One region of the Ferrimonas sp. YFM genome, then DNA from elsewhere that is predicted to be linked to it. Evidence: predicted binding sites of a transcription regulator. Region 1 holds the regulator's gene; the other holds the start of a gene.

Region 1 (15,969 bases):
TGCTGTCCAGCCGCTGATGATTCTCCGGCGAGGTGATCACCGCAGCGATCTGCTGTCGCCCCTGGTGACTGAAACCGGCGGACTCCAGGGTCACCCGGTCCGACTCCCGGGCCAGGGTCTGAAAGTAACTGAGCACCTGATCGTAGCGCAGGTGGCGCTCCCCTACGGGTCGGCCAAACGCCTGCTGTGGGGTTTGAATGGAGGTCAGGTACGCCCGGTCCTTGGGGAGCAGGGCAGAGGGCGAGGCCCAGACGTAACCAGCTATCATGCTGAATATTAATAAAAAATATCTCATCTTCCGTGAGGTTCTTCTGCTTTTATAGTAGGCAAATGCTAACAGTGGGACCGGTCATGATCCAGCCAAAGCGTGACTGGGATCGCCCTTCAAGGGTGTTATCCGACTTCGCATCGGAGTATGATTCGGATATCCGACTCCACTACTCAGGCTTTAGCCGCAGCAGAGAGCAGTTATGATCACCATTACCGAATCCGCCCAGGGCCACTTCAAGAAGCTGCTGGAGCAGCAGGCCGACGGCACCAACATCCGTGTATTTGTCATCAACCCAGGCACCCCTCAAGCTGAGTGCGGCGTCTCCTACTGCCCGCCAGACGCAGTGGAAGAGGATGACATCACCCTGCCTTTTGATGGCTTTGACGCCCTGGTGGATGAGAAGAGCGCCCCCTTCCTGGAAGAGGCCCTCATCGATTACGTGACCGATCAGCTGGGTGCCCAGCTGACCCTGAAAGCCCCCAACGCCAAGATGCGAAAAGTGGCCGACGACGCTCCTCTGAAGGACCGCCTGGACTACATCATTCAGTCCCAGGTGAACCCTCAGCTGGCTGGCCACGGCGGCTTCATCACCCTGATGGAGCTCACCGACGACGGCGTAGCCGTGATCCAGTTTGGCGGCGGCTGTAACGGCTGCTCCATGGTGGACGTGACCCTGAAAGATGGCATCGAGAAGCAGCTGCTGGAAGCTTTCCCCGGCGAGCTGAACGGCGTGAAGGACATGACCGAGCACCAGCACGGCGACCACTCCTTCTACTGATCTGCCCCAGACACGACAACGCCCGGCCTGTGCCGGGCGTTTTTTATGGTGTCCAGTGGGCTTCGGGTTTCAGCCTCACCAGGTAGTGCCAGCCCAGGGTCACTCCCCGCAGCAACATGAAGCCGCAGAGTGCCAGCCACAGCCCGTGGTTGCCCAGCTCCCGGAAGCCCCACCACAGCAGGAAGAAACCCAAGGCGGAGATCAGCATGGCGTTGCGCATAGGCCGCCCCAGCGCCGCGCCGATGTAGACACCGTCAAACAAGAAACAGCTGAACGCCAGCAGCGGCAGTGCCACCACCCAGGGCAGATAGTGCAGGGCGTGGCTGCGCACCGCCTCGATGTCGGTCAGCAAGCGGATCATCCCCTCTCCCGCCAGGGAAAACAGCAGGGTAAACAGCAGGGCGGTCACCCCGGACCAGAACCAGCCCAGCACCACCGCCTGGCGCAACCTGTTTCTGTCCCGGGCGCCCCAGGCCCGGCCCACTTCCACCTCGGCGCTGTAGGCGAAACCGTCCAGGGCGTAGGAGATCACCAGCAGGAAGTTCATCAGCACCGCGTTGCCCGCCACCACGGAGTCACCCAGCCTGGCCCCCATCAGGGTGACGAAGCTGAAGCAAAGCTGCAGACACAGGGTGCGCAGGAAGATGTCCCGGTTCAGCTTCACCAAGCGGCCCATGCCAGAGAACTTAAACTGTCGGTTCAACTGACCACCCTGTCGCAGCTGACGCCACACCAGCACCGCCGCCAGGGCCATGGTGCCGTACTCCGCCACCAGGCTGGCCCAGGCCGCGCCAGCCACCCCCCACCCGAGACCCACCACGAACAACAGATCCAGCACTATATTGAGTCCATTGCCCAGCAACAGCTGCCACATGGCCACCTTGGGCTGTCCCCGGCCCAGGAGGAAGCCCAGCAGCACCAGGTTGGTCAGGGCCGCCGGTGCCCCCCAGATGCGAATGGCAAAGTACTGCGCCGCATACTGCTGTACCTCACCGCTGCCTCCCGCCAGGGGAAGGCCCCAATGAAGAATGGGCCACTGCAACAGCACCACAATCAGGGCCAGGCCCAATGCCAGCATCAGCCCCTGTTTCAGTACCTCGAACTGGGCCTGCAGATCATCGGCCCCATGGCCCTGGGCCACCAGGGCGGTGGTGCCCATGCGCAAAAAGCCCAGCATCCACATCAGAAAGGTTATAATCATCGACCCGACGGCCACGCCACCCAGGTAGTAGGCCTCATCAAGATGACCAATTACCGCCGTATCCACCAGGCCCAGCAGAGGGATGGTGATATTGGACAGAATCATCGGCCAGGCCAGGGCAAAAGTACGCCTGTGGGCCTGACGCCGGGAGAGGATGGCGGTAAGGGTCATGGAAACTTGGAACCTGTTATGAAACGAATGACAACACTGGTGTCCCTGCTGGCATTGCTGTGGGTACAGAGTGCAGCAGCGGCGGTGATTCTCCAGTATCACCATGTTAGCGAGGATACCCCGGCCAGTACCAGCGTCACCCCTGCTCAATTCCAGGAGCAGATGGCCTACCTGGCCCAGAATGAGTTCAGCGTGGTGCCCCTGACCCAGGTGATCGACGCCATACGCAAGGGTGAACACCTGCCGCCGAAAACCGTGGCCATCACCTTCGACGACGGTTATCGAAACGTGGCCGACAACGCCCACCCGGTGCTGAAAGCCCACGGATTCCCCTACACCCTGTTTGTGGCCATCGAGCCCATAGAGCGCAACTTTGCCCGGATGATGAACTGGGACACCCTGCGGCAGCTGTCGTCAGAGGGCGCCGTCATCGCCAACCACAGCTGGGGACACGAGCACCTGATTCGCCGCCTGGATGGAGAAGATGAAGCCGCCTGGCTGGACCGCATCCAGGCCAACCTGGAGCGCACCGAGGCGGCCATCGAAAAGGAGCTGGGTTACAGCGTCCGCCAGCTGGCCTACCCCTATGGGGAGTTCAACCAGGCCCTGCGTCAGCGCCTGGAGCAGATGGGTTATGTGGGCATAGGTCAGCATTCAGGGGCCGCGGGTCCCTACTCCAGCCTGACGGCGGTCCCACGGTTCCCGGTGGCCGGCCCCTACGCGGACATGGACGCCCTCAAGGTGAAACTGCACAGCCTGAACATGCCGGCGGTAAAACTGGAAGGGGATGAGTCCGAACTGAAGGAGCGCCCCCGCCCCATCCTCACCGTTACCCTCGAGGGCGAGGACCTGCGTCGTGACGCCCTGATGTGTTACATCCAGGGTCAGGGTGGCAAGGCCCCCACCTGGCTGGACGAGCAAAGCTTCACCATCCAGGCGGACCTGCCCCTGCCCGCAGGGCGCTCCCGCTACAACTGCACCGCCCCCAGCCGCAGCAGCGGCGGCTACTATTGGTTCTCCCAGCCCTGGGTTCAGGCCAGGGCCGACGGCAGCTGGCCTAAGGAGTAGCCTGCTCTGGACTGCCGACCAGCTTCGGAACCATGAGCCCGGGTTGCTGACGGGCCATCCAACGACTTATCGGTCCATGCTGCCCGGGACCGATGAGTCCCATCTGCAGATGATCCTGGCCGGGGAGGTTTACCACCTCAACCCTATCGTCCTGGAGTGGCTGCAGGGCCCCGAAAGGGGCAAAGGGATCCTGGTCCGAGGCCAGAATCAGGGCAGGAAGTGAGCTGTCTCCCATCAGTTGCCGAAAGCTCAGCTGAGACGGGCTAAGGCCCAGGTTCTGCAGGGCCAAACCTACCCCCTCCTTGAGATCCTCGTCGTCGATCAGCCGCATGGGGGCACTGGCAAAACTCTGCTGATACGCCCGAACACCGGTCTCCAGATCCAGCATGGGCGCCTGGAAAATCAACCCGGCCACATCCTCGCGGACACTGGCCAGGTGCAGGGCCGCCACCGCGCCCATGGAGTTACCGAACAGGTACAGCGGCTGCTCCAGCTCCTTCTGGGCATCCAGCCATTGGCTCAGCAGCCGGGCATCCTTTACCCCGAAGCTGAAGGGGCCGTCACTCTGACCATGGCCCCCCAGGTCCGGCACCAGCACCTGATAACCCAAAAACCGCCAGTAGGCCGCATTGAGGACCATCGCCTCTTTGTACATCTGGTAACCGTGGAGCAGCACTATGGTGCCTTTGGCGTTGGGTTCCCTGTCCCACTTCAGAGTCAAATAGTCTGTAGTTTCATCAGCCGCCTGGACTTTGACCTTTAGCTGCTTCGCCCCAGGAAAGTCTGCTCGAGTACGGAGGTAACTCAGGCAGCGATTCGGCGCGCAAAAGCGTTGAGACTCAAGCTGGGCAATCTCGACCAGTCTCATCTCATCCTCACCGGGCTGAGGCGCAGGAAAATCGGTGATCTGGTTGGCCACCAGGGAGGCGCAGCCGCCCAGGAGTAGGGGCAGCAGCAAAGGGAGGAGCCGCAACATGATACATCCTTGTATCCACTGAAGATTAAGTCAGTACATCACACTCCGGAGGATGGACTCAACCACTAGCCACCATAGGCGGCGATCTTGGGCAGATCGTCGCGGATGTGCCCCATGGAGACCAATCGGAGTTCACCGGGCTCCCCCTGGGGCCGGAACAGGGCTTCCAGCTCTCCCCTGGGATTGATCAGGGCGATGTCCGCGCTGTGGTCCACCGAGTAACCGTCCGCCCCGTCGCTCTCCACCATGGCGTACACCAGGCCCATGCTGCGGCTCAGGCCATACAGCTGATCGTGGGGACCGGTGATGCCGCGAAACTGCGGATTGAAGTAGGTCACGTACTGGTGCAGCCGCTCGGCGGAGTCCCGCTGAGGGTCCACCGACAGCAGCACCACCTGCAGCGGCACCGCCTTGGACAGCTCGTCATAGCTGGATGCCAGACGAGCCATGGTGCCCGGACAAACATCTGGGCAGGAGGTAAACCCCATAAACAGCAGGGTCCACTGCCCCTGGAGGCTGTCGTTGTTGAAGGGGCGCCCCATGTCATCGGTCAGCTCAAAAGAAGCCAGGGGTCTGGGTTCGGGAAGCCACAGGGCCGAGACCTGGGGCGGCTTGCTGCTCCACAGGGCCAGCATGGCTCCGGCAGCCAGTGCCACCAGGGCAATGGCCAGGGTCAATGCGCGACTCACAGTGCCACCCCCAGATAGTGATCCACCAGAATCAGCACAAACAGCGCCAGCAACTGCCAAATGGAGAGCAGGAACAGCTTGATGGCCGAATCCGGCTTAGGGGCAAACTTGAGCTGCCAGGCCCGGGCCAGGAACCACAGACTCAGGATGGTGGAGCCCGCCAGATAGAGGGCGCCGCTCATGCCCACCAGAACGGGCAACATGCAGGCGATCACCAGCAGGAAGCTATAGAGCAGTATGGAGGTCTTGGTGTACTCCACCCCATGGGTCACCGGCAGCATGGGGATGTCGGCCTTGGCGTACTCTTCCCGGCGGTGAATGGCCAGGGCCCAGAAGTGGGGCGGCGTCCAGGTAAAGATGATGATCACCAGCAGCAGGCCGTGGCCATGGAGGTCCCCGGTAACACTGGTCCAGCCCAGCAGCGGCGGCATGGCCCCCGCCAGCCCGCCTATGACGATATTCTGCGGCGTCGCCCGCTTGAGAAAGCCGGTGTACACCAGGGCATAGCCCACCAGGCTGGCCAGGGTCAGCCAGGCGGTCAACGGGTTGATGAAGCCGTAGAGGATCACAAACCCCAGGGTGCCGATCACCAGGGCAAACATCCCCCCCTGAAACGGCGAGACCCGGCCGGTGGCCACCGGCCGTTTGTGGGTCCGGGCCATCTTAAGATCGATCTGCCGATCCAGCAGGTGATTGACCGCCGCCGCCGCACCGGCCATCAAGCCGATGCCGCTCAGCCCCAGGATCAGCACCCTGGGGGAGACCATCCCGGGAGAAGCCAGAGCCATGCCCACCAGGGCAGTAACCAGCATCAACAGCACCACCTTGGGCTTGGTCATCTCTAGCAGATCCCGCCACGCCAGCCCCTGACGCCCCTTACTCCATCCAATCGCCTTCAGCATGGCGCCTCCTCCCCCACAGGGCTTGAACTGGGGGCCCGGGCCCGCAGCAGATAATTGGTACTGACCAGCAGCATCGCCAGCAGGGCGCCGCCACCGTTGTGCGCCACTGCCACTGCCAGGGGCAGTTGGAACAGCACATTGGCAAGACCCAGTCCAACCTGCAGCAGGGTCATCAGGGCGATAGCCAGCCCCAGAGGGCGCCACAGCGGGCGACGCATCAGCTGCCAGGCCAGATAGAACAGCAGGGCCGCGGTCACCACCGCCCACAGCCTGTGGGTCACATGAATGGTCATTCGCGCCGCGTAATCCAGGGTGCCGAACTCATAGCTTTCGGCCTGGGGCTGAATCAGGCGAAACGCAGAGGCAAAATCCAAATTCTGCCACCAGCTCCCTTCGCACACCGGCAGGGTGGTGCAGACCACCGCCGCGTAGTTGGCGGAGGTCCAGCCCCCCAGGGCGATCTGCATTACCAGCGCCACCAGCGCCAGGGCTGCGGGCACCGCCAGGGCGGGCAAGGCCGCCGGCAGATGGGGCCGACGCCGGAGCCACAGCAGAATCAGCAGGCAAAACAGCGTCAGGCCGCCAAGCAGGTGGCCCATCACCACCACAGGCATCAGGTTGAGGGTGACCGTCCACATCCCCAGAGCCCCCTGAAACAGCACCAGGGCCGCCAGGGCCAGGCCATGTCCCCGCTGATGTGTGCGCCAACATTTGACCGCAATCACCAGGATCATCAGGCCGAGCAGGGAGGCCACATAACGGTGGCCCATCTCGGCCCAGGCTTTGGCCACCTCCAGCGGCCTGTCCGGGTAGCGACTCAGGGCCAGATCCGCATTGGCCTGAGCCGCGGTGGGCGTCAGGAAACCGTAGCACCCGGGCCAGTCCGGGCACCCCAGACCGGCATCGGTGAGGCGGGTAAAGGCCCCCACCAAAATCACGGTAAAGGCGAGGAGAGCGGTGGCCAGTATCAATCGATTCATCCTGCCTCCTATCCGATGCGGGACAGCTTGAGCATCTTGCGCAGATCCGTCAGCAGCGCCTTGCCCTGGGCAATCTGCTGCTCCCGCCCCTCGGCGGGCTCATAGCCCATGACCCACTGCCCCATAGGGTCGACAATCACCAGGGGATAACGTTGGAGCCACTGGCTGATCTGCTCATTGGCTTTGGCAGTGGCGAACCCTCGTTCGCTGAGCAGACGGGTGGCCTCACTCTGGCCCTGTTGCAGATAGAGTACGGGCACCACCCGGGTCTTCTCCCGCCCCAGAGCCACATGGATCTGTTGCAATGCCGTCAGTCGGTCTTCACATTGGGCATCGCAGTGGGCAGGAACCAGGGTCAGCAGTTGCCACTGCCGCTCAGCCGGATTCGACTGAGCCATGGCCTGATAATCGAGGCTGTCCAGCAGGGTCCCCTTGTTGGTACTGCCTCCCTGATACCACCCCTGATTGAGCACCAGGTAGGCCGCCGCCACCGGAACCACAAAGGCGAGTAACAATAGAATCAATGGTGCTCGGGAGTTCATAGGCTCTCCTCTACTGGTCGCCCATCGTCGGTTGAGGGCGGATTAAGTTCAGGACTCAATGGAGTTGGGTGCCTGAACACGTGTTGTTGGGCGGCGCCACACCAGGGCCACCACCACCACCCAGGCCAAGGCTAGGCCGAACCACTGCATGGCATAGCCTTGATGCCGCTCCGGGGACAGGGTCACCGGCCGCCAGTGTCGCTCGAAACCCAGGTCTGCAGGTTGGTCCACAAACAGCAACCAGGGGTGCAGCGGGCGCTCCAGCCAGGCGGACAGCTCCTGAAAGTTCACCGCCTGAATTCGGGTCACCGCCCCGGGCTCCGGCAATAGCCGGTTCGCCAGGGGGTTGTGCCCCGGGCGATAGAGCCGCCCCTCCAATTGCAGCTGCTGGGCCACTTGTGGCAACTCAGGCAACACGGCCCTGTCTCGTCCTGATGGCACAAACCCCATGTCCAGCAGCAGCCAGGGTTCTCCCGGAACCACCTCCAGGGGCAGCAGCCATTGATAGCCCACCCGACCTGACAGGGTGCGGTTATCCAGCAGCAGACTGTGCTCGGTCCGGGGGACACCGCTGATGTTCAGCGGTCGCCCGGTCAGGGCAGGCTCGTCACTGAGCTGTTCCCAACGCAGCGCCACCCGGCCGTTCTGGACCATCTGAGCCAGCAGGTCCCGCTTCTCCTCCGCCCGCTGCAGTTGCCACCAGCCCAGCTTGACCAGTGCGCAAAATGTCAGCAAAGTAACCAGAGGAACAAGGACCTTCTTTATCATCCGCTTCCATCACTCGGGGCGGTTGCCACGGGACACTGCCATGGAACTCGCCATCAAACTGCTGATCGTCGCCCTGCTGCTGTTCATCATCTTCAACCTGGGCCGGGCCCTGGTGATGATGCTCAGGAGCAAGGACGCCCCTAAATCCATGAGCCACTTCCTGGGACGGCGGGTGGCTCTCTCCGCCTTTGTCATCATCCTGCTGATCCTGGCGATGATGGGAGGCTGGATCGCCCCCAACCCCCGCCCCTACTGATCTTCGCTGCGCTTACAGGATGTAGACAAACACAAACAGCATCAGCCACACCACGTCCACAAAGTGCCAGTACCAGCTGGTGGCCTGGAACCCAAAGTGGTTTTCCGGGGTGAAGTGGCCTTTGACCACCCGGAAGAACATCACCAGCAGCATGATGGTCCCCAGGGTCACGTGCAGTCCGTGGAACCCGGTCAGCAGGAAGAAGGTGTTGCCGTACACCCCTGAGCTCAGGGTCAGGTTCATCTCCTGGTAAGCGTGCACATACTCCTCCGCCTGCAGCACCAGAAACGCCAGCCCCAGCAATATGGTCCCCCCCAGCCACAGGGTGAGCGCCTTGCGCCGGTTCTGTTCCAGCCCCAGATGGGCAAAGTGCAGAGTAATGGAGGAGGTCAGCAGGATCAGGGTGTTGTACAGCGGCAGTCCCTGCCAGCCCATGGCTTGAGTGGTCTGCCCGGACGGGGTGGTCTCCAGGGGCCAGATCGCTTCAAACCCCGGCCAGAGCACCTCATTGGTCATGGCGTTGTTGCCCTCGCCCCCCAGCCAGGGCACCGCAATCATCCGGGCGTAAAACAGGGCGCCGAAGAAGGCGGCGAAGAACATCACCTCGGAGAAGATGAACCAGGACATCCCCTGCCGGAAGGAGCGGTCCATCTGCTTGGAGTAGAGGCCGGCCATGGACTCGTCAATCACGTTACGGAACCAGCCCACCACCATCACCACAATCACCGCAATCCCGGACAGCAGTACATAACCAAAGATGCCGGTGTCACCAGATTTCAGGCCCCCGACATAGTTGCCGGCCCCCAGGGCAATGAGAAACAGCCCCACTGCGCCCACGATGGGCCAGTAGCTCTGTTCAGGTACATAGTACTTTTCGTGCTTCATCGGATTACACTCCTTTGCCACGCTCTTGCACCTTGTCGGTGACGTTGTAGAGGGTGTATGACAGGGTCAGGGTCTGAATCTCCTCCGGCAGTGCCGGATCCAGATAGAACAGCAGCGGCATCTTGGTCTGTTCGCCCGCGCCCAGGGGCTGGTGATTGAAACAGAAGCACTCGATCTTGGAGAAATAGAGTGCCCCCTGGCCCGGGCTCACCGAAGGGATCGCCTGACCGATGATCGCGTCACCGGACAGGTTGCGCGCCAGGAAGGCCACCTGCTTGGTCTCCCCGGGGTGCACCTGAATGCGGTTGATCTCCGGCTCAAACTCCCAGGGCATGGCGCTGTGGACCGAGGTAACAAACTCCACGGTCACCAGGCGCTCCCGGTTGACTCCCGACACCTGGGCCGTGGCCGGGCCGCCGGTTTTGCCATTGATGCCGGTCACCTCACAGAACACGTCGTAGAGGGGCACCAGGGCAAAACCAAAGCCGAACATCCCCAGGGTGACCAGCAGCAGCCGGGTCACCAGGGCGCGGTTCGCGTCTCGGCCAGCCATCACTTCACCTCGGGCGGGGTATCGAAGGTGTGCAGCGGTGCCGGCGACGCCACACTCCACTCCAGGCCTTCGGCGCCGTCCCAGGGCTTGGCCGGGGCCTTGTCACCGCCACGAATGCACTTGATTACCAGGGCCAGGAAGATCAGCTGTGACAGGCCGAAGGCAAAGCCGCCGATGGAGACGATCTTGTTGATGTCGGCAAACTGCAGGGCGTAATCAGGAATCCGTCTCGGCATCCCCGCCAGCCCCAGGAAGTGCATGGGGAAGAACAGCAGATTGACCGAGATGATGGAGCACCAGAAGTGCCACTTGGCCAGGGTTTCACTGTACATATGGCCGGTCCACTTGGGCAGCCAGTAGTAGGCGGCGGCCATGATGGAGAACACCGCGCCGCTGACCAGCACATAGTGAAAGTGAGCCACCACGAAGTAGGTGTCGTGGTACTGAAAGTCCACCGGCGTAATCGCCAGCATCAGCCCAGACAGGCCGCCTATGGTAAACAGCACGATGAAGGCCAGGGCAAACATCATCGGCGCCTCAAAGCTGATGGCCCCTCGCCACATGGTGGCCACCCAGTTGAACACCTTCACCCCAGTGGGCACCGAGATCAGCATGGTGCAGTACATGAAGAACAGCTCCGCCGCCACCGGCATCCCTGTGGTAAACATGTGGTGTGCCCAAACGATGAAGGAGAGCAGGGCGATAGAGGCGGTGGCGTACACCATGGAGGCATAGCCAAACAGCCGTTTGCGGCTGAAGGCCGGCACAATGGCCGAGATTATGCCGAAGGCCGGCAGGATCATGATGTACACCTCGGGGTGACCGAAGAACCAGAAGATGTGCTGGAACAGCACAGGATCCCCCCCCCCGGCCGCGTCAAAGAAGCTGGTGCCGAAGTACTTGTCGGTGAGCACCATGGTCACCGCCCCCGCCAGCACCGGCATCACCGCGATCAGCAAAAAAGCGGTGATCAGCCAGGTCCAGACAAACAGGGGCATCTTCATGTAGGTCATCCCCGGTGCCCGCAGGTTGACTATGGTAACGATGACGTTGATTGCCCCCATGATGGAGCTGATCCCCATGATGTGCACCGAGAACACAAACAGGGCGGTGGAGTCGCCGCTGAAGGTGGTAGACAACGGTGCATAGAAGGTCCAGCCGAAGGCGGGACCGCCCCCCTCCATAAACAAGCTGCCCAGCAGCATGGCGAAGGCGAAAGGCAGGATCCAGAAGCTCCAGTTATTCAGCCTGGGCAGGGCCATGTCCGGCGCCCCAATCATCATGGGGATCATCCAGTTGGCCAGGCCGGTGAAGGCGGGCATCACGGCGCCAAACACCATCACCAGGCCGTGTACCGTGGTCATCTGGTTAAAGAAGTTGGGTTCCACCAGCTGCAAGCCGGGCTGAAACAACTCCGCCCGGATCACCATGGCCATGGCCCCGCCCACCAGGAACATGGTGAAGCTGAACCACAGATAGAGGGTACCGATCTCCTTGTGATTGGTGGTCAGCAACCAGCGCTTCAATCCCCGACGGGGGGCATGATGGTGCTCCTGTTCAGGGGTCTCGATGTGGCCGACGTCGGCCTGATTCTCTCGCGTTGCTAAAGTCATTGGCCTGCCCTCACTGTCCCTTGGAGGCAGCCACATCCGCCGCCTGAATCACGTCGCCTACGTTGTTGCCCCAGGCGTTTCTCTCATAGGTCACCACCGCCGCCAGCTCCTTATTGGTCAGCTGAGCCGCGAACGCCTGCATGGCGGTGCCCGGTTTTCCGTGCACCACGATGTCGATATGGGGTTTGGGATCGCCCAGGGCGATGGGGCTGTCCTTCAGTGCCGGGAACACCCCCTGGAGTCCGGCACCATTAGGCATGTGGCAGGCAGCGCAGCGGGAGAGATAGACCTGCTCCCCCAGGACCATGGACTCCTCCATAGTCAGGGTCTCGGTCAGGGCCGCGGTCTCCGCCTGGGCCGCCGCCGCCGCCGAGTCCTGCTGCTCCGCCAGCCAGATGTCGAACTCCGCTTCGGGCAACACCTCCACCACCACAGGCATGAAGCCGTGGTCCTTGCCACAGAGTTCGGCACACTGACCTCGGTAGGTGCCAGGCTTATCCACCTTGGTCCAGGCCTCGTTGATGAAACCCGGGTTGGCGTCTTTTTTCACCGCGAAGGCGGGCACCCACCAGGAGTGAATCACATCGTCGGAGGTCATCAGGAAGCGTACCTTGCGATTGGCAGGAATCACCAGGGGCTTGTCCACCTCCAGCAGGTAGTTTTCCCCCTTGGCTTCGGCGTTCTTAATCTGCTCCTGAGGGGTGGACATCAGGCTGAAGAACTCCACGCCCTTGTCGAAGTACTTGTAGTGCCACTTCCATTGGGAACCGGTCACCTGGATGGTGAGATCCGACGCACTGGGGTCCTCCATGGCCACCAGGGTCTTGGTGGCCGGGACCGCCATGACGATCAGGATGATGAAAGGGATCACCGTCCACAGCACCTCAACCTTGGTGCTTTCATGGAAATTGGCAGGCACTGCCCCCTTGGACTTGCGGTGTCGGATCAGCGAGTAAAGCATGATGCCGAACACCACCGCCGCAATGGCACAGCAGATGTAGAAGATGGTCATATGCAGGCCGTAGACCTGCTCGCTGATGGCGGTCACCCCGGGGGTCAGGTTGTAGTCTGATTCCGTGGCCAGCGCCAGGGTTGGCATCAGCACCAGGCCGATCACCAACGAAAAGTAACGTCTCACAAATACTGCTCCTCTGTGTATTGCAACCTGCAATATCCAGAAGAGAGCCAGCACAGTAATTCACAGCCCTATGAAGCTCCCCTCCCCCTCAATAGGTTTGGGCATACCGCGGAACCGCTTAATCCGGAGTCACTCCGCCGCACACGATTCTGCGATCGTGTCTTTTCCTAACCTAATGAGACAAACTCATTTGATCAAGATCAAGAATAGCACTCAATGAAACAATGGAAGGGCAAAACAGAGGAAATACCTTATATGCCGGCCAAGTCGGAATATAAGTCTAAGCAGATGAAAGAATGAGCGAATTATCGCAGGAAGGGGGCGAATTAGATTCAAAAATCGGGATTGGGGCTAATTACAGCCTAAAGCCCCCCTTTTTCCCGAAAATCAGTGGATCCAGTTGCTGACCAGGGCAGGAGTCATGGGATGGTGTTGAGGCTGGAACAGATAGCCACAGCAATCGGCCCGGCGACTGGCCAGCTCCAGGCGTCGCCAGTCACGGGCGGCGATGGTGGGCAACCAGGCCAGCACCGCAGAACAGGTGCGGCCGCTCAGGGCCTGCTCCACGGCCCACTGCCCCTCCACCTCGTCCTGGCAGCGCACCAGCAAAATGCGATCCATGGCCACACCGGCCTCCTTCAGGATCCGCTTCCAGCCGAAGGCGGGCGGATTGACCAGCACCAGCCAGCGCTCTTTGCGGCTCAGTTCAGCCAGTTCCGGCGCGAGCCGGGTCAAGGTCTCGATGCCATCCTCCAGCTTGTTCAGGCTGGCACCATGATTCCAACTTCCCTGCCACAGGCCAGGGTGGCGGTATTGTGTTGCCTGGCGGCTTTTCATCAGTGCAATCCTCCATTTCGAATCACCCCCACTGCCAGCCCCTCGATGCACATGTACTCCTGCTCCAGGTCGACCACTATGGGTTGATACTCTTGGTTTTCTGCGTGCAGATAGACGACGTTACCCTTACGTTCGAAGCGTTTTACCGTCACATCCTCTCCAACTCTGGCCACCACCACCTGGCCATTGCGGGCGTCCTTCTGGCTGTGTACCGCCAGCAGGTCACCATCCATGATGCCGATGTCCACCATGGAGTCGCCGCGCACCCTCAGCAGGAAGTCGGCGCTGGGATGGAACATGGCCGGATCCATCTGGCAGTGCTGCTCGATATGCTGTTGAGCCAGGATCGGCTCACCGGCGGCCACCTGACCGATCAGGGGCAGACCCAGCTGCTCCGGCTCAGGGCCGCTGTCCAGCAGGCGGATGCCCCGGGAGGTGCCGGGCACAATCTCAATCACCTGTTTGCGGGCCAGGGCCTTGAGGTGCTCCTCGGCGGCATTGGCACTGCGGAACCCCAAGCGTTTGGCGATCTCGGCCCGGGTGGGGGGCATGCCGGTCTCCTGCATGTGACTGCGGATAAGCTCCAGCACCTGGCTCTGTCTTGGGGTTAACGGCTTCATAGTTCTACCTGTTTATCTATACAGTACCACTGTGAGTATATACAGGTAGGCGATTAATTCAACAGTTATTTGCAGGCAGGAGTTCCGGAACAGTTTGAGACAACTGAATATCTGAGCCACTGCCGTACCGAGCGCTTTCGGTGTAGAATCTACGTCAATTGAAGAACAAGAAGCGAACTCAACGGTGACTCAAGACTACCTTTCACCCTGGATGCAGGGTGCACGCTGGCTGCAGAAGCCGGTAGTGACCACCCGCCTGGTGCCCGAGGACCCCATCTCTGAGCTGGATATCGATCCCAAGCGGCCCCTGGTGTACGTGATGGCCCACGAATCCCACTCTGATCTGCTGGCCCTGCATGAGGCCTGTCTGAACAGCGGCCTGCCCAGTCCCCTTGAGCCCCTGGAGGTCAAGGGAGAGAAGGTGAGCCGGGTGGTGTGGCTCAACGGCGCCACCCCCCTGTTTGGCACGCGCAAGAAAGCGGACTTTATGGCCCGCTTCGAAAAGCTGCTGGGCCTGCACCGCACCTATGATGACCTGGACGCCCAGGTGGTGCCGGTGTCTCTGTTCTGGGGCCGGGACCCAGGCAAGGAGGAGAGTGTCTCCGCCACCCTGCTGAACCGGGAGCACCCCACCTGGTTGCGCAAATTCTTTATCCTGATGATGCTGGGCCGGGATAGCTTCATCCGCTTCTCCCGTCCCGTGTCACTGCGTTACATGGCCGACAACCACGGCACCGACGAGGGGATTGCCCAGAAGCTGGCCCGGGTTGCCCGGGTGCATTTCGGTCGTCAGCGCACCGTGGCCACCGGCCCGCGTCTGCCGGATCGCCAGGCCCTGTTTGCCAGCCTGCTGGCCTCAAAGGGACTGCAGCAAGCGGTCGCCGACGAGGCCAAGAGCAAGGGGATCAGCGAAGAGAAAGCCCGGGAGAAGGCCACCGAATACCTGGAGGAGATCGCCGCCGACTACTCCAGCAACCTGATTCGCATCGGTGAGCGCATCCTTTCCTGGCTGTGGAACAAGATCTACAACGGCATCAATGTTCGCGGTGCCGAGCAGGTGCGTCAGCTGTCCCAGGATGGTCACGAGATCGTGTTCGTGCCCTGCCACCGCAGCCACATGGATTACCTGCTGCTCTCCTACATCATCTACCAACAGGGGATGGTGCCACCGCACATCGCTGCCGGAGTGAACCTGAACTTCTGGCCTGCCGGTCCCATCTTCCGCCAGGGCGGTGCCTTCTTCATCCGCCGCTCCTTCCGCGGTAACAAGTTGTACGCCGACGTCTTCCGCGAGTACCTGCACCAGCTGTTCGCCCGGGGCTACTCCATCGAGTACTTCTGCGAAGGGGGCCGCTCCCGTACCGGTCGCCTGCTGCCGCCCAAGACCGGGATGATCGCCATGACCATCCAGACGGTGCTGCGCGGCATCGAGCGTCCGGTGACCCTGGTGCCCATCTACCTGGGCTATGACCATGTGATGGAGGTATCCACCTATCACAAGGAGCTGAAGGGTAAGAAGAAGGAGAAAGAGGGACTGGGCCAGGTGCTGTCCGCCATCAAGAAGCTGCGCAACTATGGTGAAGGCTACGTCAACTTTGGCCAGCCCATCACCGTGCATCAGTTCCTCAACGACAAGGTGCCCAACTGGCGCGAGGATACTCAGGACGATCCTGAGCAGCGTCAGCCCTGGCTGACCCCGGCGGTGAACGAGCTGGCCAATC
Region 2 (15,969 bases), 1.1 Mb from region 1:
CCGGCGGATTGCTGGTCACCGGCTGACGGCAGAGGCTGAGTGGCCAGATGGCCGATAGGGGGTCAGGCTCTGCACCAAGCCAGGATGGCAGTGTCTGGGGGTAGAAAGAGTGGACACACCTGGCTAACCGCTTCACCAACGTCTCTGGGTTTTTAGCGGACGTTTTTCGGAAGCTCACCTCCAGATTAATTCGTTGCTTTATTAATCGTTTTGACAGGGATCAAACAAGCTTCCGGTCACAAAGGCAGGGGCAATTGACGAAGGGCTTTGTTCTCCGCCAGCTCCACGGAGATCCCCACCAACCGGACCTGGCGTCCGTTGCCCCGGCGAAAGGCGATGCCCATCAGGGCGCGGAACAGCGCCGGGTCCAGTTGCTGACTCTGCTGGGTAACCGTGGTCAGCTCGAAATCGGCAAACTTCAATTTAACCGTCTGCCCTTTGATGCCGCGCTTGCTGGCACTCAGGCGCCGCTCCAGCTCCGGCAACAGGGTGTCGAGCTGCTGTTCACAAGCGGCCAGGTCCGGCAGATCCCGGGCAAAGGTGGTTTCCACCCCCACGGACTTGCGGATGCGGCTGGGCTCCACCGGGCGATCGTCTATGCCGCGACACCGGCGCCACAGCACCGGTCCGAACTTGCCCATCATCGACTCCAGCTCCACCTCCGACAGGCTGAGGACATCCTCTCCCTTAAGCAGGCCACGACGGGCAAGGCGCTCGGCGGTCTTGGGCCCCACCCCGGGGATCTTCTTCAGAGGCAGGCGGGCGGCAAACTCGGCGGTACGCTCCGGCGGGATCACCATCTGGCCATTGGGTTTGTTTTCATCTGAGGCCACCTTGGCCAAAAACTTGTTGGGGGCGATGCCGGCGGAGGCGGTCAATCCGGTGGCCTCGAAGATCTCTCCCCGTATCGCCTGGGCCATCCGGGTGGCACTGCCCTGGCAGTGGGGCTTGCCGGTCACATCCAGGAAGGCTTCATCGAGGGAGAGGGGCTCCACCAGTTCGGTGTACTTGCGAAAGATGGCGTGGATCTGCTGAGACACCGACTTGTACACAGACATGCGATGGGGCACCAGCACCAGATCCGGGCACAGCTGCTGCGCCCTGTGGGTGGGCATGGCGGAGCGCACCCCAAAGGCTCGGGCGGCATAGTTGCAGGTGGCGATCACCCCACGGCCGGACGCCCGCCCGCCAACGGCGATAGGCTTGTCCCGCAACTGGGGGTTGTCCCGCATCTCCACCGCGGCAAAGAAGCAGTCCATATCGATATGAATGATCTTGCGCTGCACCCGCACACCAATACTGTATATATAGACAGTTAAATCATATCACCCCAGGGCCAAAAGCCCAAAGATCAAAAAAGGCGCCAACCGGCGCCTTGTCCCATGGTGTGAGCTCCGGACTAGACCTGGTAACGATTCAGCCCCTGAGCCAACTGGCTGCCGCCTTCCACCAGCTCCTCCAGGCTGCGCTCCAGCTGGTCGCCCCGGGAGACCGCATCGTCGGAGAGGCTGTTCACCCGGGTCACCCTGGCGGCAATCTCCTCGGCCACTCCGGCCTGCTGGGCGATGGCCTGGGTCATCTCCTGCACCTGCTGCTGAATCCCGGCCACCGCCTGGCCGGCCTGATCCAGGGTATCGACAATCTGATCGCTGCGCTGCTGACTCTGTTGCAACTGCTCACAGCTTTGGGTCATCGCCTGCTCCGCTTCGATGCTGGCCTGCTGCAGCCCGGCGATGATGGTCTGGATGTTGGCGGTGGAGTCCTGGGTCTTGGAAGCCAGGGAGCGCACCTCATCCGCCACCACGGCAAAGCCCCGTCCCTGCTCCCCGGCCCGGGCCGCCTCAATGGCCGCATTGAGCGCCAGCAGGTTGGTCTGCTCGGCGATGGTGCGAATCACGTTGAGCACCTCACCAATCTGATCGGCGTTCTGCCGCAACCGGGACACCAGTTCACTGGACTCCTGCATCTGGCCTGCCAACTGGGCCAGGGACTCCTTACCCTCTCCCATGGCCAAGCCGGCCTGTCCCATCTGTTGATGCACCAGGTCGGCGTGAGACGCCACCTGTTCCGCCTGGCTGGCCATCTCGGCGCTGGTCTGTGCCATCTGACTGGTGGCCGTAGACGCCTGCTCCACCTCCCCTTTCTGGGCGGACATGGAGCTCAGGGTTTCCCCCCAGATCTCGGAGGCCAGGGCGCTGCTGTGGGACACCGACTCCGTCAGCCCCTTGCTCTGGTTCACCAGCTGGTGAACCCGGTCCGCAAACTGATTGAATGCCCGCCCCAGCTGCCCCAGCTCATCCTGACGCTTCAGATTGATTCGCTGACTGAGGTCCCCATCCCCCTGGGCGATCGCCTCCATGGCGGCCACCAGCCGGCGGATCTGCGACTTAAACGGCAACAGCAGCAACCACACCACCGCCGAGATCAACAGGGTCAGTAACACCGACACGGTTCCGGTCGCCCAGGCCTCTTCGGCCACCCGGGCGCCCACCACGTCCGTCGGCAGCAGCAACCCCAGTTTCCAGTGCACCTGGGGAAACTCGCTGTCCACCGGCTGCCACACCACCAACTGATCCTGGCCCTGTAGGCTCACTTCACCCTGTCCCTCGGCCTGGGCCAGTATCTCCCTGGCCAGGGTGGCAAAACCTTGCGTGGCACCGAACTGGTTGTCCACCTCACTCAACAGGGAACCGGGCGGGAATGCGTCGGAAAACAGTGGGAAGAACACCAGCTTGCCATCGCCGGTCACCAGGAACGCCTGCCCCTGCTCCTGGTAGGTCACCTGGGAGAGCAGGGTCTCGCCGATGGTGGAGATGAGGATGTCCATGCCGCCGATGCCCAGAAACCGGCCATTGGCGTCGTACACCGTCTGCTTCACCGTGGCCGATACCGAACCATCGTTGGCGTCCACCGCCGGCTCGGTGACGTAGAGACGATTCTTGGCCAATGCCTCGCCCCACCAAGGGCGTTTGCTGGTGTAGTAGTTGGGATCGTCTGAATAGCGCCCATTGAGATCGAAATACTCGTGGGTGGCGTCACTGCCGAAAAACAGACTCTTGATGGTGCCGTCTTTATCGGAGAAATGGCGAAAGTAGCGAGTCACCTGCGGGTAGTCGGCGAAGCCACTCAGGTCACCGCCCCGGTCATCGTACTCGGCAAAGAAGCGCTGCACCTGGGGACTGGCAAACACCGAGTGGACGATGGCCCCCTTGGCCTCGAAAAAGGCAGCTATTTTGCCGGCCTTATCGGACACCAGTTGGCTGACCTCATGGCTCACCTGCAGCCGGGTGGCCTGACGGGTTTGGTTGACCTGATAGATGGTCATCAGTGTAAGAATCAGAAAAAGGGCGCCGCCGATGGAGCCCACCAGCTGACGGGTTAAAGAGGCTCTGAACCAATCCATGATGTTCCCTGAAATTATTGTTTTTCCCTAGGTATTTTGCTTATCGGCCAAAATTACCCAAACTGAAGATGATACAAGCTCTCATGGAGGGCACCAGATCTGAGCCGGCAAACGCTCAGTTTCACTGGCTGGGACCCCACCAGCAGCAGCAATCGCCACAACCCGGCGCAAAGTCCACCCAATCAAACCTGATTCAGCATACTGACAGGAAAAAACAGGCAGCGAAATATATAAAAGTATCGTTATAACTTTCTGTAAATAAACAAAATTTATAAAAGGCGTCGGTGAGAATAAAACGTCCTATGGCGGCTTTTGTCCGCTTGAGGGGAAACACCAGGGTTATCGGCAGGCAGGGGAGGATACAAAAACGGGCTCCCCACAGGGAGCCCGCTGAGAATTGCAGGAAGCAGCGGTCAGAGAATTCGCTGCTGCTCCATCAGTTTCTGGCGACGGGCCTCGTCGGCCATCTTCTTCTTACGGCGATCGCAGGGCTCAGGGCAGTCACAGGCCTTGTCGACGCCGACGGACCCCAGGCCACCACAGGAGCCGCTGATGGTTTTGCGCTTGATGATATAGCCGATGGCCATCAGCCCCACCAGGGACACCATCAGGAAAAAGGTGGCGATAAAGGTGTTCATGACTGCGTCTCCTTGCTCTCCAGGTACTGCTCGAAGGCTGGGCTGTAGTGCACCTTGAACTGGCCCTCGCTGCGCTCAATCAGCATCACCGCCAGATCACGCTGCTGCGCCAGGGCCAGGCCCTTGTCCACACCCATCACCATCATCGCCGTGGCCAGGCCGTCGGCGGTCATACAAGTATCGGTGATCACCGTCGCCGACACCACATGGTGGTTCACCGGTCGGCCGGTGGCCGGATCGATGATGTGAGAGAACTGCTCACCGTCCTCCTCGAAGAAGTTCCGGTAATCCCCGGAGGTGGCCACCGCCTTGTTACCGGGTTCAATCACGTTGAACACGTCACGTCCCATGGGATCAGGCTGCTCGATGGCCACGCGCCAGGGCTGGTCTCCGGGTTTCACCCCCTTGACTCTGAGCTCGCCCCCCACCTCCACAAGGTAGTTGTGGATACCGCGGGCCTCCAGCACCTCGGCGACCACATCCACACCATAGCCTTTGGCGATGGCGGAGAGATCCACCTTGAGTTCGGACTCGGACTTGAACAGCCAACGCCCCTTCACCGAGAGCTTGTCGTCACCGATCACCCCCTTGATGCGGGCGATCTCCGCCTCGTCGGGGGCGTGCTCGATGCGACCGTCCGGACCAAAGCCCCAGAGGTTGACCAGGGGGCCCACGGTCACATCCAGGGCACCGTCGGTCATCTCGGTCAGCCGCTTGGCTTCCAGCAGCACGGTGGCAAACTCGGCACTGATCTCCATCCCGCCAACCCGGGCCATACGGTTGAAGCGACTCACTTCCGAATTGCGTTTCCAGGTGGACATGGAGCGATTCACCTGGCCCAGTCGCAGGTCGATCTCCCCCTGCAGCAGCAGCGGGTCATGATGGTCAGGGCCGTCCACCCAACTGACGTGGTAGGTGGTACCCATGGTGTGACCGGACACCGACTCCACCTGGGGAGCCTGGGTGCAGCCAGAGAGAACAATGGCCAGCCCGATGAGGGCCAGCCATAGGTTTTTAGGGGCTCGATACAGCATGAAGCCTCTCAGGTTAGCCGCCGAAGTCATCCAGCAGGATGTTTTCGTCTTCCACACCCAGATCTTTGAGCATGTTGATCACCGCCGCGTTCATCACCGGTGGTCCACACATGTAGAACTCGCAATCTTCAGGTGCTTCGTGGTTCTTCAGATAGTTTTCCAGCAGCACGTTGTGAATGAACCCGGTGTAACCTTCCCAGTTGTCCTCAGGCTGAGGATCGGACAGGGCCACATGCCACTCGAAGTTGTCATTCTCCGCCGCCAGGCCGTCGAAGTCCTCCACATAGAACATCTCGCGCTTGGAGCGGGCACCGTACCAGAAGCTGATCTTACGATCCGAGCTCAGACGCTTCAACTGGTCGAAGATGTGAGAGCGCATGGGGGCCATACCGGCACCACCACCGATGAACACCATCTCGTTCTTGGTCTCCTTGGCAAAGAACTCGCCGAAGGGGCCGGAGATGGTCACCTTGTCGCCAGCCTTGAGGCTCCAGATGTAGGAGGACATCTTGCCTGGAGGCAGGGTCAGGTTGTTTGGCGGAGGCGTGGCGATACGCACGTTCAGCATGATGATGCCCTCCTCCTCCGGATAGTTGGCCATGGAGTAGGCACGGATGGTTTCCTCATCCACCTTGGACTCCAGCTTGAAGAAGCCGAAGCGCTCCCAGTCGGCACGGTACTCGTCCGGAATGTCGAAATCCGCGTACTTCACGTGGTGGGCAGGGGCTTCGATCTGAATGTAACCACCGGCACGGAAAGGCACTACCTCGCCGGCAGGCACCTTCAGTTTCAGCTCCTTAATGAAGGTGGCCTGGTTATCGTTGGAGATAACCTCGCACTCCCACTTCTTGATGCCGAACACCTCTTCAGGGAGTTCGATATCCATGTCGCTCTTCACCGCCACCTGGCAGGCCAGACGACAGCCCTCTTTGGCCTCACGCTTGGAGATGTGATCCAGTTCGGTAGGCAGAATTTCGCCGCCCCCCTCATGTACCTTCACCCGGCACTGGCCGCAGGAACCGCCGCCGCCACAGGCGGAAGAGATAAAGATGCCGTTGCCGGCCAGGGCGCCCAGCAGTTTGTCGCCGGCACCGGTGGAGATGCTCTTGTCGGCATCATCATTAATTTTAATCGTCACGTCACCGCTGGAGACCAGCTTGGATTTGGCGAACAGAATCACCAGCACCAACACCAGTACAATCGCGGTAAACATGGTTACGCCGAGTACAATTTCCATCGACACGTCCTTTTACTTCAACTCTCGGCGCCGCTTACAGCGACACTCCGGAAAATGACATAAAGCCCAGGGCCATCAGGCCAGCGGTCACAAAGGTGATACCCAGACCACGCAATCCATCGGGCACGTCGGAGTACTTCATCTTCTCGCGGATACCCGCCAGCAGCACCAGGGCCATGGCCCAGCCCACACCGGCACCCAGGCCGAAGACCACGGATTCAATGTGGCCATAGTCACGGTTGGCCATGAAGGACACGGCACCGAAGATGGCACAGTTCACCGTAATCAGGGGCAGGAAGATCCCCAGGGCGTTGTACAGAGGCGGGAAGAACTTATCCAGGATCATCTCCAGGATCTGTACCAGCGCCGCAATCACGCCAATGAAGGTGATGAAGTTAAGGAAGCTCAGGTCGGAGTCGGGCATGCCGACCCAGGAGAGCGCTCCCGGCTTGAGAACGAATTGGAAGATGAGCTGGTTAAGGGGCACTGCCAGAGTCAGTACCACGATAACGGCCACACCCAGACCCATGGCGGTCTTCACCTTCTTGGACACCGCCAGGAAGGTACACATCCCCAGGAAGAAGGAGAGCGCCATGTTTTCGATGAAGATAGCCCGCACCAGCAGGCTGATGTAATGTTCCATAACCCTTCCTTACTCCTTAGGTTCCACCTGCTCCGGACGGGCGGTCCGGATGCCCCAGATAATAAAGCCAATCAAGAAGAAGGCACTTGGGGGCAGCAGCAGCAGGCCGTTTGGAACGTACCAGCCACCGTCGGTCACCTTGGTCAGGATCTCCACACCGAACAGGGTGCCGGAGCCAAACAGTTCACGCACAAAGCCGATGGCCAGCAGCACGGCGGAGTAACCCAGACCGTTGCCGATGCCGTCGAGGAAGCTGGGGACCGGTGGGCTCTTCATGGCGAAGGCTTCGGCGCGGCCCATCACGATACAGTTGGTGATGATCAGGCCAACGAATACCGTCAACTGCTTGGCCACGTCGTAGGCATAGGCCTTGAGCACCTGGTCCACCACAATCACCAGGGAGGCGATAACGGTCATCTGCACGATGATCCGCACGCTGTTGGGGATGTGGTTGCGCATCAGGGAGATGAACAGGTTAGAGAAGGCACACACCGTGGTCAGGGCGATGGACATCACCAGGGCGGTCTCCATCTTGGAGGTGATCGCCAGGGCCGAACAGATGCCCAGAACGTTCAGGGCAATGGGGTTATTGGCAATTACCGGACCGAGGACAATGTCCTTCATGGTTTTCTCAGCCATTACAGGATTCCTCCTTTACGGGCGTTGGCGATAAAGGGACCAAAGCCCTCTTCACCCAGCCAGAAGTCCAGGGTGTACTGAACACCGTTGGCAGTCAGGGTCGCACCGGAGAGTGCGTCCACATCATGTTGCTTGTCAGTGGGCATCTTGGTGACGCGGATCTTCTGATTACCCTGGTCATCAAACAGCTTCTTGCCCACCCACAGCGCCTTCCACTTGGGGTTTTGAACCTCACCACCCAGTCCGGGGGTTTCACCGCTGTCGGAGAAGTCGTAGTAGACCATCGCCTTGACGGTGTTCATGTCCGGCTCCAGGGCCAGGAAAGCGTACATGGTGGACCACAGACCGTAGCCGTGTACCGGCAGGATCACACTGTCCAGCTCGCCATTGTCGTTCTTCACCAGATACACCAGCGCCTGGTTGGCGCGGCGCTTGATGGACGCCACATCGTTCTTGGGCACCACCGAGGTGGCGGTGTCACGGGCGGCCTTACGCTGGTCGTAGGAGGACGCATCGATGCTGTCGTCGAACTGACCGGTGGCCAGATCCACCACCTTGGCTTCGATGTACTGGTTGTACACCGAGGCCACGTCGCCGTTGACCTTGTCCGCCAGGCTGGCGGCTTCCAGGATGTACTTCTGAGTATCCTGGGCCTTGTTTTTTTCCTGCAGGGGCTTGAGCGCCACCGCAGCGGTGGAAACCACCAGGGAACAGACCAGACACAGGCCGATGACGACGCCCAGAGTCTTGCCAAAACTGTCGTTGCTCTTAGCCATTGCGTGCCAGCCTCCGCTTGATGTTGGATTGAACCACGAAGTGGTCGAACAAAGGTGCCCACAGGTTGGCAAACAGAATTGCCAGCATCATCCCTTCAGGGAAGGCGGGGTTCACCACGCGGATCAGCACCACCATCACACCGATGAGGATGCCGTAGGCCCATTTGCCACGCTCGGTAAAGGAGGCGGAAACCGGGTCGGTCGCCATAAAGAACATGCCGAATGCGAAGCCACCCAGCACCAGGTGCCAGGTCCAGGGCATGTTCATGATGGGGTTGGTGTCGCTGCCGACCATGTTCAGCAGAGACGCCATGGCGATCATGCCCACCATGGTGCCGGCAACGATGCGCCAGGAGGCGATGCGGGCATAGATGATGATCAGGCCGCCAATGGCCAGGGCCAGGGTGGAGGTTTCACCCATGGAGCCGCCGATAAAGCCGTAGAAGGAGTCCCACCAGGCCTGGTCGCTGAAGGCATCGAACCAGCCGTAATCGGCAAAGCTCTTGGCGCCGGAGGCCGCCTGGCTCAGGTAGGTGGCACCTGTGTAACCGTCAACCGCACGCCAGATGGAGTCACCGGACATGTTCAGCGGATAGGCGAAGAACAGGAAGGCACGACCCGCCAGGGCAGGGTTGATGAAGTTACGGCCTGTGCCGCCAAACAGCTCCTTGGCCACCACCACACCGAAGGTGATACCCAGGGCCACCTGCCACAGGGGAATGGTCGCCGGCAGGGTCAGGGCGAACAGCACCGAGGTCACGAAGAAGCCTTCGTTGATCTCATGCTTACGCACGCTGGCAAACACCACTTCCCAGAAACCACCCACGGCGAAGGTCACGCCATAGACAGGCAGGAAGAAGCAGGCGCCGTAGAGCATCAGGCCGCCGATGCCGGTAGACGAGGTCAGCTCACCACCGAGCAGTTGGAACAGACCCACCTGCCACATGTCCGGCAGGGCAAAGCCTTCGGCCATGGCCAGCTGAGCCTGCAGGCCCACGTTGTACATGCCAAAGAACATGGCCGGGAAGGTACAGGCCCAGACGGTGATCATGATCCGCTTCAGATCGATGTTGTCACGGACATGGGTGCCACCCTTGGTGGTCTTACCCGGGGTGTAGAGAATGGTGGCCACCGCTTCATACAGGGCGTACCACTTCTCGTACTTGCCGCCTTTTTCAAACTGCGGCTCGATTTGTTCAATAAAGTTCTTCAGACCCATCAGCCTTCCCTCTCGATGATCTCAAGACAACGACGCAGCTCTACTCCGTAGTCGTACTTGCCGGGGCACACGAAGGTGCACAGCGCCAGATCCTCTTCATCCAGTTCCAGCGCACCCAGTTGCTGGGCGTTGTCTGTGTCATTGGAGATCAGGTCGCGCAGCAGGATGGTGGGCAGAATATCCAGAGGCATCACCCGCTCATAGTTGCCCAGGGGCACCATGGCACGGTCGGAACCGCCGGTGGAGGTGGTCATGTTGAACAGCTTGCCAGGGCTCAAGTGAGCCAGGAAGGCGCGGGTCAGGGAGAACTGGTTGGCGCCAGGCTTGAGCCAGCCAAACAGCTCCTTGTTGTCACCCTCTTCCAGCACACTCACCTGGTTGTGGAAACGACCCAGGAAGCCGTGGGCACCGCTGGCGGTATGACCGCTGAGCACAGAACCGGAGATGATGCGGTTGTGCTGCTCGGTCAGCTCACCGTCGGTCAGCTGAGCCAGATTGGCACCCAGGGTGGTGCGAATCAGCCGAGGCTTGGCCACACGGGGGCCGGCCAGAGAGATCACCCGGCTGCTGTCCAGTTCACCAGTGGTGAACAGTTTGCCGATGGCGATGATGTCCTGGTAGCCAATGTGCCAAACAGTGCGTGACATGCTCGCAGGCAGCAGGTGATGAATGTGGGTCCCCGCCAGGCCTGCTGGGTGAGGGCCCTTGAACCGGCTCACCTGCAGGTGATCGGATTCAGGCACTTCCAGTCGGGCTTCGCCGGTATTCAGGTACACCTTGCCGTCGGTCAGCTTGGCAACGACGCCCAGGCCGTGACAGAACGCCTCGTAGGCCTGCTCAATGACCATCATGGGGTCGGCAGCCAGAGGGTTGGTGTCGATGGCGGTGACGAAAATGCCGGCGGGCTGGCTGTTCAGCTCAGGCGCCTTGCTGAAGGGGCGTGTGCGGAAGGCGGTCCACAGGCCGCTGTTCACCAGGTTATCCTGAACCCGGTCACGGCTGATGTTGGCCAGTTCGTCGGTGGAGTAAGAGGCGAAGCGAACGCTGTCATCGCCCTCAATGTCGATCACCACGGATTGCAGTACCCGTTTGGCACCACGGTTGATGGCACTGACGGTACCGCTGGCAGGTGCGGTGTACTTTACTCCAGGGTTTTTCTTGTCCTCGAACAGTACCTGGCCTCGCTTGACGCGTTCCCCCTCCTTGATCTGCATGGTGGGGCGCATACCGTGGTACTCTTCACCCAGGAGCGCAACCTGAGAGACCTGGGGGCCTTCACCGATTGTCTGCTCCGGTCTCCCTTCGAGAGGAAGATCCAATCCTTTCTTTATTGTAATCATACTCATTTGCACTGCTGTCTGGGACTTCGCCCTCAAACCCCGATTTCCAGAGCCTGAGAGACCATTCATGTTGACGTCGATAGCAATTCACCAGCCAGACATGAACCGCCGCATAAAAATGACTATTAGTGAGATCCATGTCACGCTGTCTCGGGGCGAATCATACCCCAAACACATCGTTACTGCTACGAAAATAACCATAGAATGGATCGATTGCTGCAATTAATGGCTTTCTATTAACAAAAATTGCTTAAACAGGCGGAAAGCAGGTGAAATCTCTTACTAACCATGTTCACCTCTCACATATTCCTCATGATTTCCAGCCCCCTTATTCCAAAATTGTCAGTGATATCTCTGGCGGTTATTTGTACGGGAAAGTCCCCCACTTGAGTTGACGCCCCGGTATCCTGTAGAGTCGGGCCACCTTCCTTACATCCATCACATAGGGATAACAGGTGCAACAGCTGGACAAATATAAAGAGAACGACCTGAGAGAGGTCAAACAACTAGGGCTGTGGGCCTCCATCGCCGGGCTGGGATACATTTTCTGGCTGGTGGGCGGAATGGAGATCATCGAGCGTTTGGCCTATTACGGGGTAAAGGCCACCGCTGGCATCTATGCCAGCGATCCCGCATCCAAAGGCGGTCTGGGGATCACCATGACCGACTACGGCATCATCATGTTCGTCTTCGCCCTGACCCAGACCACGGTGCCCATTGTCACCGGTGGCCTGTCTGATCGTCTCGGGTATAAGGAGACCATCGCCCTCTCCACGGTGATCAAGATTGTCGCCTACCTGATCATGGCGTTCTTCCCCAGCTTCCTGGGCTTCACCCTGGGCGCCATGACCCTGGCCTTTGGCACCGGCATCTTCAAGCCGGGCATTCAGGGCACCATGGTGAAAGCGGTGCCCCGTGAGTCCACCACCATGGCCTGGGGCATCTTCTACCAGCTGGTGAACATCGGCGGTTTCCTCGGCCCTCTGGTGGCCGTACAGCTGCGTCAGCTGTCCTGGGACCATCTGTTTTTCGCCTGTGCCGCCATTATCTCGCTGAACTTCCTGTTTCTGCTGATGTACACCGAGCCGGACAAACAGGAGCGTCTGGAGCGCAAGGCCGCGGTGAAGGCGGGTCAAATCAAACAACAGGCGCTGTGGAAGGACTCCCTCAACGAGATTCGCAAGCCTCTGGTGTTCGGCTACATGTTCGCCTTCTCCGGCTTCTGGTTCATGTTCAACGCCATGTTTGACGTGCTGCCGGTACACATCAAAGAATGGGTGGACACCTCCACCATCGTCACCGACATCTTCGGTGCCGGCGGCACCCAGAACCCCTTCCTGATCGGTCTGATGGGCCTGAACCACGAAGGCACCAAGGTGATGCCCGACTTCATGATGAGCATCAACTCCATCATGATCGCCACCTGCTGCTTCCTGGTGGCCGCAGGCACCGCCCGCTTCCGCATCATGAGCTCCATGCTGGCCGGCGCCCTGTTCTGCACCGGCGCCATGCTGCTGGTGGGCTTCACTCCGGGCGCCTGGTTCATGATCGTTTCCATCGTGGTGTTCAGCCTGGGTGAGATGCTGCTCAGCCCCAAGAAGGGCGAGTTCATGGGCAACATCGCCCCCGCTGACAAGAAAGCCATGTACCTGGGCTTTGTGATGCTGCCCCAGGGGATCGGCTGGACCCTGGAGGGCTTCATCGCCCCCTGGCTGTACGACATGTTCGCCTCCAAGGAGCGCATCTCCCGGGATTACCTGGCGGAACTGGGCATGGCCAAAGACACCGTTGCCGGCATCCCCCAGGGCGAGGCGTTTGACCGTCTGGTGGCCTTTGCCAACAGCACGCCGGAGCTGATGACCCAGACCCTGTATCAGGCCAACAACATCGGCATGGCCTGGTACATCATCGCCACCGTGGGCGCCATCTCCGCCGTCGGCATCTACATCTACGCCAAGATGGTGTTCCGCATTCAGAAAGCGGCTACCGCCTAAGGTTTACGCCAAACACGAAAAAGGGGAGCCATTCGGCTCCCCTTTTGTTGTTCTGCAGCGCCCTACAGCTTGGCCAGTTGCTCATCGCTCAGGGTCAGGGTGTCATTCTTATTGACCCCGATCCCCCGCTTGAGGATGTCCTCGGCAATCGCCTTCGCCTGCTCCAGAGAGTGCATCTCATAGGTGCCGCACTGGTACTCATTGAGCTCAGGGATCTGCTCCTGACTCTCCACCGCCAGCACATCCTTCATGCTCGCTTCCCAGGCTTCCCCCACCTGCTGCTCCGTTGGCGTGCCTATCAGGCTCATGTAGAAGCCGGTGCGACAGCCCATGGGCGAGATGTCGATGATCTCCTGCTCACCCTGGTTGAGGTGATCCCGCATGAAACCGGCGAACAGGTGCTCCAGGGTGTGGATGCCCCGCTCGGAGAGGATCTCCACATTGGGCACGCAGAATCTCAGGTCAAACACCGTGATGGTGTCCCCCTTGGGGGTGGCCATGGTTTTGGCCACCCGAACCGCTGGCGCCTCCATTCGGGTATGGTCAACGGTAAAGCTATCGAGCAGTGGCATGGGCAAGCTTCCTTCTATACGTCTATACGGCTAAACCATACTCCCAGTTTCCGCCGAGATCAATCCCGATGCAGGGAGCCCCTGGAGTTATCGTAGGCCTCTTCACTGACTTTGTGATAACGGCGCACCCCTTTGTAGAACTCCATGTAACTGTCATACACCCGCTTCATCTGAGGATCGGTGGCCGCCTGCTCGTCGATCACCTCCTGGGCGGTGGCCCGCATCGCCTCCATCACCTCATCGGGAAAGGCCCGCAGTTCGATGTTGTGGTCCATCACCAGAGCATCCAGGGCTTCGATGTTGCGCATGGTGTACTCGTCGAGCATGTCCTGATTGACCCCTTCGGCGGCATTGACCACGATGGCCTGCAGATCCGATGGCAAGGCGTCAAACGCCTTCTGATTGATCAGAAACTCCAGGATGGTGCCCGGCTCCTGCCAACCTGGGTAGTAATAGTAGGACGCGGCTTTGTGCAGCCCCACCGCCAGATCGTTATAGGGGCCAATCCACTCGGTGGCATCGATGGCCCCGGTTTGCAATGCGGTAAAGAGTTCGCGCCCCGGCAGGGTCACCGGCACCCCTCCCAGACGGGAGAGCACCTCTCCCCCCAGCCCAGGCAGACGCATCTTCAGCCCTTTGAGATCTTCCAGGGAGTTGATCTCCTTGTTGAACCAGCCCCCCATCTGTACCCCGGTGTTACCGCCACGCAGGGGTTTGACGCCGAATGGGGCATACAGCTCGGTCCACAGGGTCATGCCCCCGCCATACTGCAGCCAGCTATTGACCTCCTGGGCGTTCATACCAAAGGGAATCGAGGTGAAAAACTGCGCCGCGGGCACCTTGCCCTTCCAGTAGAAGGAGGCACTGTGTCCCATTTCGGCACTGCCCTGGGACACCGCATCAAACACCTCGAAAGCGGGCACCAGGTCACCGGCACCATAGACGATGATGGTCAGTCGCCCGCCGGACATCTGGTTGACCCGCTCGGCGAAGCGCTCCGGAGCCATACCCAGGCCGGGAAAGTTCTTGGGCCAGGAGGTGACCAGCTTCCACTGATAGAGTTGTTGCGGGGGCTGAGCCTGAACCTGCTCAGCCTGTCTTTGATAACAGCCAGCCAAAATCAGGAGCGCGGCAGCAAAGGCGATTAAACGCATAGTTTTCCTCCCTCATAACAGCAAGAATTGCCGTTAACACAGGTGTTTATATTAATTATTAACCATTTATGCGAGACGGCAACTCGTAGGCTGTGCGCAATCACTGCTAGGGGGCAAGCTGTTCAAGGCCGATGGTGGCGATACCACTCGGAGGCAGGAAGAGGCGTGGGCCTCTCCCGAACCGATCTGAGCAATTTCGCCGCCAGCACTACTAAGGGTAAACCACAGAGTCCGACCCCACAGTCCATTTCATCCAATTGGGGAGACAATCACCCGGTCGGCGCTCCGTTCGCCAGGGCCTGAAGTTCATCAATAAATTTGATAGCAGATTCAAGTACAAAAAGCGACCATCTGCTCAGATTTGGCGGGGAAATGGGCAAAGAAAAACGCCGCCTGATGGCGGCGTCCGGATTATCCGTTCAGAGAGCCTGTGCACCCCGGTGTCTTCGGCGCCTGTGTGCGCTCCTGCCACTCCTGAGGCGTATAGGTATGCAGGGCCAGGGCATGGAGACCGGCATCAAACTCTGCCTGCAGCAACTCGTTGATGCTGCGGTGGCGGGCCAGCAGCCGCTTGCCCTGAAACTGGTCGCTGACCACCACCAGTTTAAAATGGGTTTCGGCATCCTTGGGGGTGCGGTGCATGTGGCTCTCGTTGATCACCTCAAGATGGGTGGGGGCCAAAGCCTGGCTCACCTTGGCTTCGATGGCCTGATGAATCGACATCGCTGAACTCCTTGCTGTGTTGAGGCTCCCTTATACCCCCGGGACAGGGGGAACTCAACCCCTGGACCAGTAGCCCGGAGTAATGCGGCGGAAAGTCAGACTGATGCGTTCCGCCTCGATGCCGGCACGAGGAGGCAACTGATGTTTGCAGCGACGCTGCGCCTCCGGCAACAGTTGCAGCAGGCTGCCATGGGGCATGACAAACTCCTGGGTCTGACCTTCGCCACAGCGCAGCTGAAGGGGACGGGCCTGACCCAGGGACAGGATCGCCACCTGGGGCTCGGCGCCCATTTCAGGTTCATTGTCGCTGTGCCAGCCCATCTTGTCCTGGCCACTGCGATACCGGTTGGCCAGCACAGTGTTGTAGCGAATGCCGCAGTGCTGGGACACCGACAGCATCAGCGCATCCAGCCAGGGGGGAAGGGGATCGGGATCCAACAGGGTACCGGAATAGCGATACTGGCAACCTGGCTCACCCAGCCAGCACTGCTGCCTGGGGATCAGGTGCTCTTTACCGAACACCCGCACCTTGGGCTGCTGCCAGTTCAGTTCGAGGCAACGTTCCAACAATTGGTCAGAGCGCTCCACCGGGAGAAA

What was found. The regulator LexA, encoded in region 1, represses DNA repair genes until DNA is damaged. The targets are predictions, from matches to a motif close to TACTGTATNNNNATACAGTA.
Region 2: dinB (DNA polymerase IV) is a predicted target of LexA. The motif match lies at 1,298-1,317, and genes of this name have one in related genera.

What each region holds. Positions count from the first base shown of each region.
Region 1 is NZ_AP027368.1:175,529-191,497, reverse strand. Features, by position in the region: gene QUE41_RS00925 (M14 family zinc carboxypeptidase) at 1-268, opposite strand, end outside; gene nfuA (Fe-S biogenesis protein NfuA) at 471-1,049, shown strand; gene dinF (MATE family efflux transporter DinF) at 1,093-2,421, opposite strand; gene QUE41_RS00910 (polysaccharide deacetylase family protein) at 2,440-3,489, shown strand; gene QUE41_RS00905 (alpha/beta hydrolase) at 3,479-4,465, opposite strand; gene QUE41_RS00900 (SCO family protein) at 4,531-5,154, opposite strand; gene cyoE (heme o synthase) at 5,151-6,056, opposite strand; gene QUE41_RS00890 (COX15/CtaA family protein) at 6,050-7,036, opposite strand; gene QUE41_RS00885 (redox-active disulfide-containing membrane protein) at 7,045-7,578, opposite strand; gene QUE41_RS00880 (SURF1 family protein) at 7,627-8,346, opposite strand; gene QUE41_RS00875 (DUF2909 domain-containing protein) at 8,387-8,602, shown strand; gene QUE41_RS00870 (cytochrome c oxidase subunit 3) at 8,615-9,487, opposite strand; gene QUE41_RS00865 (cytochrome c oxidase assembly protein) at 9,492-10,040, opposite strand; gene ctaD (cytochrome c oxidase subunit I) at 10,040-11,653, opposite strand; partial or broken gene coxB (cytochrome c oxidase subunit II) at 11,679-12,791, opposite strand; gene QUE41_RS00850 (SulA-like leucine-rich domain-containing protein) at 13,179-13,628, opposite strand; gene lexA (transcriptional repressor LexA) at 13,628-14,248, opposite strand; gene plsB (glycerol-3-phosphate 1-O-acyltransferase PlsB) at 14,460-15,969, shown strand, end outside.
Region 2 is NZ_AP027368.1:3,719,380-3,735,348, forward strand. Features, by position in the region: gene dinB (DNA polymerase IV) at 237-1,286, opposite strand; gene QUE41_RS17165 (methyl-accepting chemotaxis protein) at 1,400-3,403, opposite strand; gene nqrM ((Na+)-NQR maturation NqrM) at 3,817-4,041, opposite strand; gene QUE41_RS17175 (FAD:protein FMN transferase) at 4,038-5,075, opposite strand; gene nqrF (NADH:ubiquinone reductase (Na(+)-transporting) subunit F) at 5,089-6,312, opposite strand; gene nqrE (NADH:ubiquinone reductase (Na(+)-transporting) subunit E) at 6,347-6,955, opposite strand; gene QUE41_RS17190 (NADH:ubiquinone reductase (Na(+)-transporting) subunit D) at 6,965-7,594, opposite strand; gene QUE41_RS17195 (Na(+)-translocating NADH-quinone reductase subunit C) at 7,594-8,370, opposite strand; gene QUE41_RS17200 (NADH:ubiquinone reductase (Na(+)-transporting) subunit B) at 8,363-9,589, opposite strand; gene QUE41_RS17205 (Na(+)-translocating NADH-quinone reductase subunit A) at 9,589-10,929, opposite strand; gene QUE41_RS17210 (MFS transporter) at 11,385-12,923, shown strand; gene luxS (S-ribosylhomocysteine lyase) at 12,986-13,495, opposite strand; gene QUE41_RS17220 (TRAP transporter substrate-binding protein) at 13,555-14,649, opposite strand; gene QUE41_RS17225 (BolA family protein) at 15,061-15,372, opposite strand; gene QUE41_RS17230 (alpha-ketoglutarate-dependent dioxygenase AlkB family protein) at 15,427-15,969, opposite strand, start outside.